3 regions of the Microbacterium jejuense genome follow, and region 1 is predicted to be linked to each of the others. Evidence: predicted binding sites of a transcription regulator. Region 1 holds the regulator's gene; each other region holds the start of a gene.
What was found. Region 1 encodes HrcA, which represses chaperone genes, less so after heat shock. Its sites were predicted from a motif close to TTNGCACTCGNNNNNNNCGAGTGCNAA; they were not measured.
Positions count from the first base shown of each region.

Region 2: groES (co-chaperone GroES) is a predicted target of HrcA. The motif match lies at 1,649-1,675, and genes of this name have one in related genera.
Region 3: groL (chaperonin GroEL) is a predicted target of HrcA. The motif match lies at 1,812-1,838, and genes of this name have one in related genera.

Region 1 covers NZ_BAABLG010000003.1:232,933-236,206, reverse strand. The annotation lists gene hemW (radical SAM family heme chaperone HemW) at 1-1,079, shown strand, start outside; gene hrcA (heat-inducible transcriptional repressor HrcA) at 1,223-2,263, shown strand; gene dnaJ (molecular chaperone DnaJ) at 2,315-3,274, shown strand, end outside.
Region 2 covers NZ_BAABLG010000004.1:373,908-377,181, reverse strand. The annotation lists gene ABEA46_RS09265 (hypothetical protein) at 1-392, shown strand, start outside; gene ABEA46_RS09260 (THUMP-like domain-containing protein) at 403-1,590, opposite strand; gene groES (co-chaperone GroES) at 1,756-2,052, shown strand; gene rarD (EamA family transporter RarD) at 2,210-3,217, shown strand; gene ABEA46_RS09245 (metal-sensitive transcriptional regulator) at 3,236-3,274, opposite strand, start outside.
Region 3 covers NZ_BAABLG010000009.1:41,965-45,238, reverse strand. The annotation lists gene ABEA46_RS16045 (DUF2332 family protein) at 1-443, shown strand, start outside; gene ABEA46_RS16040 (DUF3263 domain-containing protein) at 453-701, shown strand; gene ABEA46_RS16035 (LytR C-terminal domain-containing protein) at 787-1,356, shown strand; gene ABEA46_RS16030 (cold-shock protein) at 1,489-1,689, shown strand; gene groL (chaperonin GroEL) at 1,875-3,274, shown strand, end outside.

The DNA of each region.
Region 1 (3,274 bases):
TCAACACGTACACCTCGTCCGAGTTGCGCGGTGCGCGCCAGGACCAGTACGCCGACACCCTGCTGCAGGAGGTCGGACTGGCGACCACGGTGCTCACGGCCGCAGGCGGCGTGCGTCCCGCCTCGACGGTGTTCTTCGGCGGCGGCACGCCGACGCTGCTGCCCCCAGGCGACCTGGCGCGGATGCTCGACGGGGTGCGCGACGCGTTCGGGCTCGTCGACGGCGCCGAGGTGACGGTCGAGGCGAATCCCGACACCGTCTCGCCGGCCGTCGCGGCCGAGCTGGCGGCGGCCGGCGTCACGCGCCTGTCGATCGGCATGCAGTCGGCCGTCCCGCACGTGCTGGCCGCGCTGGACCGCACGCACGATCCCGAGAACGTGCGCACCGCCGTCGCCGCGGCCCGCGAGGCAGGCCTCGACGTGAGCGTCGACCTGATCTACGGCGCGCCGGGCGAGTCCCTGGACGACTGGCGCGCGTCGCTCGAGGCGGCGATCTCACTGGAGCCGGACCACATCTCGGCGTACGCGCTCATCATCGAGGACGGCACGAAGCTCGCGCGGCAGATCCGCCGCGGCGAAGTGCCGGCGCCCGACGACGATCTGCAGGCCGACATGTACGAGCTCGCCGACGATCTGCTCGTCGGCGCCGGCTTCGACTGGTACGAGGTGTCGAACTGGGCGCGGGGCGGGGCCCACCGATCGCGCCACAACCTCGCGTACTGGACCGGGGCGGACTGGTGGGGCTTCGGCCCCGGCGCCCACAGCCACGTCGCCGGGGTGCGGTTCTGGAACGTCAAGCACCCCGCCGCGTACGCGCAACGGCTCGCGATGGGGGAGTCGCCGGGTGCGGGGCGGGAGATCCCGGATGCCTCGGCCCGGGCGCTGGAGGGCGTGCTTCTGCGCACGCGCATCCGCGAGGGCCTCGAGGTGTCCGAGCTGCTCGGCGAGGGCCGCCACGCCGTCGCCGCGCTCATCGCGGACGGGCTGATCGAGGGCGCGGACGCCGTTCGCGGGCGCATCGTGCTGACCCGGCGGGGCCGGCTGCTGGCGGATGCCGTCGTGCGCGCGCTCACCGACTGACGCCGTCGGCCGGCCGGCCTCCCGAACCGGGCCCAGACTCGCGCGTCCGGCTCGGCGAACGCGCGAGGCCGATCGGATAGAATTGGCACTCAAGACATGCGAGTGCCAGGTGCATGGCGTCCACGGTGTGGCGAGGAGGCGGGATGGTCAGCGAACGAGGTCTGCAGGTGCTGCGGGCGATCGTGCAGGACTACGTCGACACGCGCGAGCCGGTCGGCAGCAAGGCGATCGTCGAGCGCCACGCGTTCGGTGTGTCGGCGGCCACGATCCGCAACGACATGGCGCTGCTGGAGGACGAGGACCTGATCGTCGCCCCGCACACGTCCTCAGGCCGCGTGCCCACCGACAAGGGGTACCGTGTCTTCGTCGACCACCTCGCCGAGCTGCGCCCGCTCAGCACCGGTCAGCGGGCGGCCATCGCCTCGTTCCTCGACGGCTCCGGCGACCTCGATGACGTCCTGGTGCGCACGGTGCGGGCGCTCACGCAGCTGACCGGCCAGGTCGCCATCGTGCAGTACCCCTCGTTCGCGCGCGCCCACGTGACCCACGTCGAGCTCGTGCAGCTCGGCGGCGGACGCATGCTCGTCATCGTCGTGACCGACACCGGGCGCGTGTCGCAGCGGCTCACGTTCGTCGGCGACGAGTTCGACGAGGCCGACCTCGCCCGCATCCGCGCCGAGCTGGGCACGCTCCTGGTCGGTCGCCCGGTCCGCGACGGGCTGCAGCGCATCGCCGACCGGCTGGCCGCGCCGCCCGCGCAGGCCCCGGCGCACGTGCGCGCGACCGACGAGATCGTGCGCGCGGTCGCCGAAGAGCTCGAGGAGTTCCGGCAGGACAAGCTGGTGATGGCCGGCAGCGCCAACCTCGCACGACGCGAGGCCGACTTCCGCGGCAGCATCTATCCGCTGCTGGAGGCCATCGAGGAGCAGGTGACGCTGCTGCGCCTCATGGGCGAGATGGTCGCGGACGAACAGGGCCTGGCCGCGAGCATCGGCCGCGAGAACGAGCCGTTCGGCCTGGCCGAAGCATCCGTCGTCACCAGCGACTACGACGCGACCGGCGCCCGCGCCCGCATCGGCGTGCTGGGGCCGACGCGCATGGACTATCCCACGAACCTCGCGGCGGTCCGTGCCGTCGCGCGCTATCTCACGCGCATGCTCGAGCAGGACGACACCTCCCGCTGACACCGGCGCGCAACACGATTTCCGCGGCGAGGCCGCGGCAGGAAGGCGAAAGTGGCTGACCACTACGAGGTCCTCGGCGTCTCACGCGACGCCACCCCCGACGAGATCAAGAAGGCATACCGGCGCCTTGCGCGCCAGCTGCACCCGGACGTGAATCCGGGCGAAGAGGCATCGGAGCGGTTCAAGCTCGTGACGCACGCGTACGACGTCCTGAGCGACCCCGATCAGCGCGCGCGATACGACATGGGCGGCGGCGACTCGCCGTTCGGCGGCAGCGCCGGCGGGTTCGGCGGCTTCGGCGACATCTTCGAGACCTTCTTCGGTGGTACGGGCGGCGCGCGCGGCGGACGGCCGCGGTCGCGCCGCGAGCGCGGGCAGGACGCCCTCGTCCGCGTGACGCTCGAGCTCGGCGACGTCGTGTTCGGCGTCCACCGCGACATCGAGGTCGACACCGCCGTGATCTGCGAGACCTGTGACGGCTCGTGCTGCCAGCCGGGCACGACGCCCGTCACCTGCGACATCTGCCACGGCACCGGTCACGTGCAGCGCCAGGTGCGCAGCCTGCTGGGCAACGTCGTCACCACCCAGCCGTGCAACGTCTGCCAGGGCTACGGCACGACGATCCCGTACCCGTGCGCGACGTGCCAGGGACAGGGCCGCGTGCGCTCGCGCCGCACCGTGTCGCTCGACATCCCCGCCGGCGTCGAGACCGGCCTGCGCCTGCAGCTGCCCGGTTCGGGCGAGGTCGGCCCGGCCGGCGGGCCCAACGGCGACCTGTACATCGAGGTCACCGTCACGCCGCACGACGTGTTCAGCCGCGACGGCGACGACCTGCTCGCGACGCTCGAGGTGTCGATGCCCGACGCGATCCTCGGCACGACGACCACGATCGAGTCGCTCGACGGGCCGGTGGACCTCGAGGTCCGTCCGGGGGTGCAGGCCGGCGACATCCTCACGATCAAGGGCCGCGGCATCACGCCGCTGCGCGGCTCGCAGCGCGGCGACCTCAAG
Region 2 (3,274 bases), on a different contig from region 1:
CGTCGTCGATGCTCCCCGGGGAGCATCGCGGCGGGTTCTTCCGGCTGCCGACGGCGCCCGTCGCGGTGACGACCCAGTCGGCGCCGGCCGAGCCGACGAACGACCTCACGGCGGCGTCGGCGCAGTGGCTCGCCTCGGACGAGCCCGGCATCCACCGCGGCCTCGCCGGCTGGGCGCTGGCGTTCGCGATCATCGGGCTCATCGTGTCGCTGTTCGTCGGGTGGGGGTTCCCGATCGGGCTGGTCGCCGTGGTGTCGGCCGTGTTCGCGCTGCGGCGGCCGCTGGAGAGCCGTGCGGTCGCGGTGTGGGCGATCGTGATCGGCTCGGTGTCGATCCTCTACAGCGCGGGCTGGCTGCTGTACGCGGCGCTGCGCGCCAACCTGTTCGGCTGAGCCGACCGGATCACACGCGGTCGGCGAGGATCGCGGTGCGGCGCGTGCCGATGCGGGTGACGAAGAGCGTCGCCGACTCGGGGCCGCGCAGCTTCAGCCTGGTGCGCAACGTCGCGGGGTCGATGTCGACGCCGCGCTTCTTGATCTCCAGCCGCCCGATCCCGCGCTCGCGCAGCTCCTTCGACAGCGCCTTCGGATCGGCGGGCAGCACCTCGCGCACGCGGAAGGTCGACACGAACGGCGACGTGAGCGCGGCATCCGAGGTCAGATAGGCGATGTGCTCGTCGAGCATGCCGGAATCCAGCGACCGTGCGACCTCGCCGATCAGGCGGGCGCGGATGACGGCGCCGTCGGGCTCGTGCAGATATGCGCCGAGCTCCCGCACGGGGGCGTCTGCGGCATCCTTCTCCGCCGTCAGCTCGTGGGCCGCACCCCCGCGGATGACGAGGGCGGCACGCCGCACGCCCTCGCGGGCGAGCGCGCCCGACCACAGTACGAGCTCGACGGTCGAGCCGTCGGCGCTCACCCACTGCGCCTCGACGTCGTCGGGGATGAGGTCGCGGTCGAGGCCCGGTCCGAGCTTGATCCCGGCAGGCAGCCGTCGCGCGAGGCCGAAGACCCAGTCCAGCGACGGCGACCAGTCCTCGGGGCGCGTGCGGCTCGTCTCGGTGTGCCCGGCGGTGCGGCGCGCGGGGTCGAGCCACACCGCGTCGACCTCGGACAGGTCGGCGGTCTCGGCCGTGCCGTGGCGCACGTCGACGTCGTCGCCGAACGGCGCCAGGTTGTACGCGGCGATGCCGGCCGTCACCTCGTCGGCGTCGACGGCCGTGACGCGCAGTCCGAGCGCGGCGAGTCCCAGCGCGTCGCCGCCGATGCCGCAGCCGAGGTCGGCGACGCGGCCGAGGCCGGCGTCGCGGAAGCGCGCGGCGTGCCGTGCCGCGATGGGCAGTCGTGTCGCCTGCTCCAGACCCGCGCGGGTGAACAGCATGCGCTCGGCGAGGTCGCCGAACTTGGCCTGCGCGCGGGTGCGCAGCCGGGCCTGGCCGACGACGGCCGACACGAGGTCGGGAGAGTGTCCGTCGCGCCGCAGCCGCGTCACCGCGCGGGCGACGTCGTCGGACGACTCGACCGCCGGCATGGCGTCGAGCAGACGCAGTCCTTCGGGCGTCAGGAGGGCGGTCAGCTCGGCTTTCTCCACCGGGCAAGCCTATGCCGCGGGCGTGCGCGTGCCGCGTGTGTCGGACTGGGTCACAGCATTGGCACTCGCGTTGCGTGAGTGCCAGTGCGTTGCCTAGACTGACGTAAGCACTCTCAACGTCAGAGTGCTAACGAGTCTTCAGTCTCAAGAAAGAAGAGGTAGACCGTGTCGGTTTCCATCAAGCCGCTCGAGGACCGCATCGTCATCAAGCAGGTCGAGGCCGAGCAGACCACGTCCAGCGGTCTGGTCATCCCCGACACCGCCAAGGAGAAGCCCCAGGAGGGCGAGGTCGTGGCGGTCGGCCCCGGCCGCATCGACGACAACGGCAACCGCATCCCGCTCGACGTCGCCGTCGGCGACCGCGTGATCTACAGCAAGTACGGCGGCACCGAGGTCAAGTTCGGCGGCGACGAGTTGCTCGTCCTGTCGGCTCGCGACGTGCTCGCGGTCGTCGTCCGCTGAGTTCAGCGCACACCGCGTGCCGAGAGGGTCGGATGCTTCGGCATCCGGCCCTCTCGTCGTTCCTGTGGCAGGGATCGTGCGAGGAACGGCAGAGGAGCGGATGCCGCCGCCCCTGCTCGCGCGTCCGGCCGGTCGCGGGCGGTCCTAGGCTGGGACGGTGAGCCCCGAACCGATGCCCCGCCCCGCCGAGGCCGGCGTCGAGGATCTCGCCGAGGCCGCTGCCTCGACGGCCGGGATCGCGCTGCCGACGCCGACGACCGACGAGTCAGGTCGCGAACGCACGCTCGGCACGGTCTACGGGCTCCTCGCGTACCTGCTGTGGGGCTTCCTGCCGCTGTACTTCCTGCTGCTGGCGCCGACGGGGCCCTTCGAGCTGGTGGCCTGGCGCATCGTGCTGTCGCTGGTGTTCTGCGCGCTGCTGCTCGCCGTGACCCGCACGTGGGGGCGTCTGTTCGCCGTCATGCGCCAACGACGGCTGCTGTGGCTGACGGCGCTCGCCGGCGTGCTCATCTACATCAACTGGCAGGTCTTCATCATCGGGGCGCTCAGCGACCATGTGATCGAGACGAGCCTGGGCTACTTCATCAACCCGATCGTGACCGTGATGCTCGGCGTGCTCGTCCTCCACGAGCGCCTGCGCGTCACGCAGTGGGTCGCGATCGGCATCGCGGTGGCGGCCGTGATCGTCATCATCGTCGGCTACGGCGCCTTCCCCTGGATCGCGCTCACGCTGGCGGCATCCTTCGGGGTCTACGGGCTCGTGAAGAAGCAGGTGGGGCCGTCGGTCGACGCGGTGAGCGGGCTCACGCTGGAGACCCTGTGGCTGACCCCGATCGCCGCGATCGTGCTCGTGGTGGTGGCCTCAACGCAGGGCCTCACGATGGGCGCCAACGGCTGGGAGCACACGGTGCTGCTGAGTCTCACCGGCGTCATCACGGCCGTGCCGCTGCTGCTGTTCGCCGCAGGGGCGCGGCGTGTGTCGCTCACCACGATCGGCCTGCTCCAGTTCGCTGCGCCGATCCTGCAGTTCCTCGTCGGGTGGCTGGTGCTCGGCGAGCCGATGCCGGCCGGCCGCTGGATCGGGTTCGGGCTGGTGTGGATCGCGCTGATCGTGCTGACCGTCGACTCGGTGGTCCATGCCCGGCGTGAGCGCGCTGCGCGCTGACACACCGGAGGCGGCGGCTCAGCGCACCAGGCGTGCGATGGCCTGGGTGGCCTCGGT
Region 3 (3,274 bases), on a different contig from region 1:
TCGACGCCGCCGACGCGGGCGACCGCCGATTCCTCACGAGCCTGGTGTGGCCCGGCGAAGCGGGGCGCGCGGACCGCATCGTCGCCGCGCTCGACATCGCGGCCGCCGATCCGCCGCTGCTGGTCGCGGGCGATGCCACCGACCCCGCCGTGCTGCACGCGCTGGCCGCCCGCGCGCCACGCGACGCGACGCTCGTCGTCACGACGCCGGGCGTGCTGCCCCACATCGACCGTGCCGGGCGCGGGCGGCTGATCGCGGCGATCCGTGCTCTCGACGCGGTGTGGATCACGATCGATCCACCCGGACTTCACAGCGCCGACCCCGGCATGCGGGACGGCTTCGTGCTCGCGCGCGACGGCGAGGCGCTCGCGGCGGTCGATCCCCTCGGCGGATTCGTGCGCTGGCGCGCGTCGGACGACGCGACGGTGGATGCCGCGGGCTAGCGTTGCGGTGTGCCTCTGACCGACCGCGACCGCGCCCTCCTCGACTTCGAGGCCGAATGGCGCCGCCATGCGGGAGCGAAGGAGGAGGCGATCCGCGCCGAGCTCGGCCTGTCGCCGGCGAGGTACTACCAGCTGCTCGGCCGGCTCATCGACACCACCGACGCCCAGGAGCACGACCCGATGCTGGTCAAGCGCCTGCGCCGCCTGCGCGACGCGCGCGTGCACGAGCGCGCGCTGCACGCCGCCGACGCCCGCTGACCCGCGGCGGGCCGCCCGGGACCGGGTCCGCCACACCGGTCTGTCGCGGACCGGACGCACAGCCGGGGCCGGGTAACATCGACGGGTGCCGACCTCCCGCTATCCCCAGGATCGCTTCGACGACCTGCCGGACACGGACCGGGTCGGAGCCCATCGGGCCGAGAACCCCCGCATGCGCGGCTGGGTCGTGCTGCTGTGGGCCGCTCTCGCGACCGTCGTGCTGATCGCCATCGGCATCTTCGGCACCCTGATCGCGTCGGGCCGCATCGATCTCGCTCCCACGCCGACCGCGTCGGCGAGCGTGGCGCCCGAGGTGACACCGGTCAAGGACACGAGCTACGAGGTCAGCATCCTCAACGCGACGCCCGAGGAGGGGCTTGCGACGCAGCTGAAGGACACCGTGGTCAACGCCGGCTGGCCCGCCGACAGCGTGATCGCCTCCAGCGCGGGCTCGCAGGACTTCCCGACGACCACCGTCTTCTACACGGATCCTGCGGACGAGGCCGCGGCGAAGGGTCTCGCCGAGGCCATCGGCGGCGCGGAGACCGAGCAGAGCGACGCCTACCCCCCGCCGTCGCCGGACGTGAAGCAGCTCACCATCGTGATCGGCCTCGACCGCACCGCCGCCGGCCAGTCCGCGACGCCTGCTCCCTGAGGCCCGGCCGGCCCGTGTTTCGCGCCGGTAAACACTTGTGTGCCTGCGTGTCAACAAGTGACGAATCGGAGCGGGCTCGCCCACGCGCCTGCATACGATGAAGCCCTGCACCGCCGGCTACAGGAGACACGCATGACCCAGGGCACCGTGAAATGGTTCAACGCCGAGAAGGGATTCGGCTTCATCACCGTCGCCGACGGCCAGGACGTCTTCGTCCACTACTCGAACATCGACATGTCGGGCTTCCGTGTGCTCGAAGAGGGGCAGACCGTGGAGTTCACGGTCGGCTCCGGGCAGAAGGGGCCGCAGGCCGAGTCGGTGCGCGTCGTCTGACGCCCTCCGCGCGCGCGATGCGCTGAACGATCCGGGAACGGGATGCTGCGGCATCCCGTTTCCGTGCGTTTCGGCGTCCTTCCCCACGGCTTGCACTCGATAGGGTCGAGTGCCAGAATGATTTAGCACTCGCGTAAGTTGAGTGCTAACACCCCCAGCCAACGTTCCGGAGGGACGACACACACATGGCAAAGATCATCGCTTTCGACGAGGAGGCCCGTCGTGGCCTCGAGCGCGGCCTGAACACCCTGGCCGACGCCGTCAAGGTGACGCTCGGCCCGCGCGGTCGCAACGTCGTGCTCGAGAAGAAGTGGGGCGCCCCCACGATCACGAACGACGGTGTCTCGATCGCCAAGGAGATCGAGCTGGACGACCCGTACGAGAAGATCGGTGCGGAGCTCGTCAAGGAGGTCGCCAAGAAGACCGACGACGTCGCCGGTGACGGCACCACCACCGCGACCGTCCTCGCCCAGGCGCTCGTGCGCGAGGGCCTGCGCAACGTCGCGGCCGGCGCCGACCCCATCTCGCTCAAGAAGGGCATCGAGAAGGCCGTCGCGGCCATCACCGCCGAGCTGCTCGAGTCCGCCAAGGAGGTCGAGTCCAAGGAGGAGATCGCCGCCACCGCGTCGATCTCGGCCGCCGACCCCGAGATCGGCCAGCTCATCGCCGAGGCCATCGACAAGGTGGGCAAGGAGGGCGTCGTCACCGTCGAGGAGTCGCAGACCTTCGGCACCGAGCTCGAGCTCACCGAGGGCATGCGCTTCGACAAGGGCTACATCAACCCCTACTTCGTCACGGACCCGGACCGCCAGGAGGCTGTCTTCGAGGACCCGTACATCCTCATCGCGAACCAGAAGATCTCGAACATCAAGGACCTTCTGCCCGTCGTCGACAAGGTGATCCAGGACGGCAAGGAGCTCGTCATCATCGCCGAGGACGTCGAGGGCGAGGCTCTCGCGACGCTCGTGCTCAACAAGATCCGCGGCATCTTCAAGTCGGTCGCCGTCAAGGCCCCCGGCTTCGGCGACCGTCGCAAGGCGCAGCTGCAGGACATCGCGATCCTCACGGGCGGCCAGGTCATCACCGAGGAGGTCGGTCTCAAGCTCGAGAACGCCACCCTCGACCTGCTCGGCCGTGCGCGCAAGGTCATCGTCACCAAGGACGAGACCACGATCGTCGAGGGTGCCGGCGACGCTGCGCAGATCGAGGGTCGCGTGACCCAGATCCGCCGCGAGATCGACAACACCGACAGCGACTACGACCGCGAGAAGCTCCAGGAGCGCCTCGCCAAGCTCGCCGGCGGCGTCGCCGTCATCAAGGCGGGCGCGGCCACCGAGGTCGAGCTCAAGGAGCGCAAGCACCGCATCGAGGACGCCGTGCGCAACGCGAAGGCGGCCGTCGAGGAGGGCATCGTCCCCGGCGGTGGCGTCGCGCTCATCCAGTCCGGCAAGAAGGCGCTCGACGCCCTCGAGCTGTCGGGTGACGAGGCGACCGGTGCCAACATCGTGCGCGTCGCGATCGAGGCCCCGCTCAAGCAGATCGCCCTCAACGCCGGCCTGGAGCCGGGCGTCGTCGCGAACAAGGT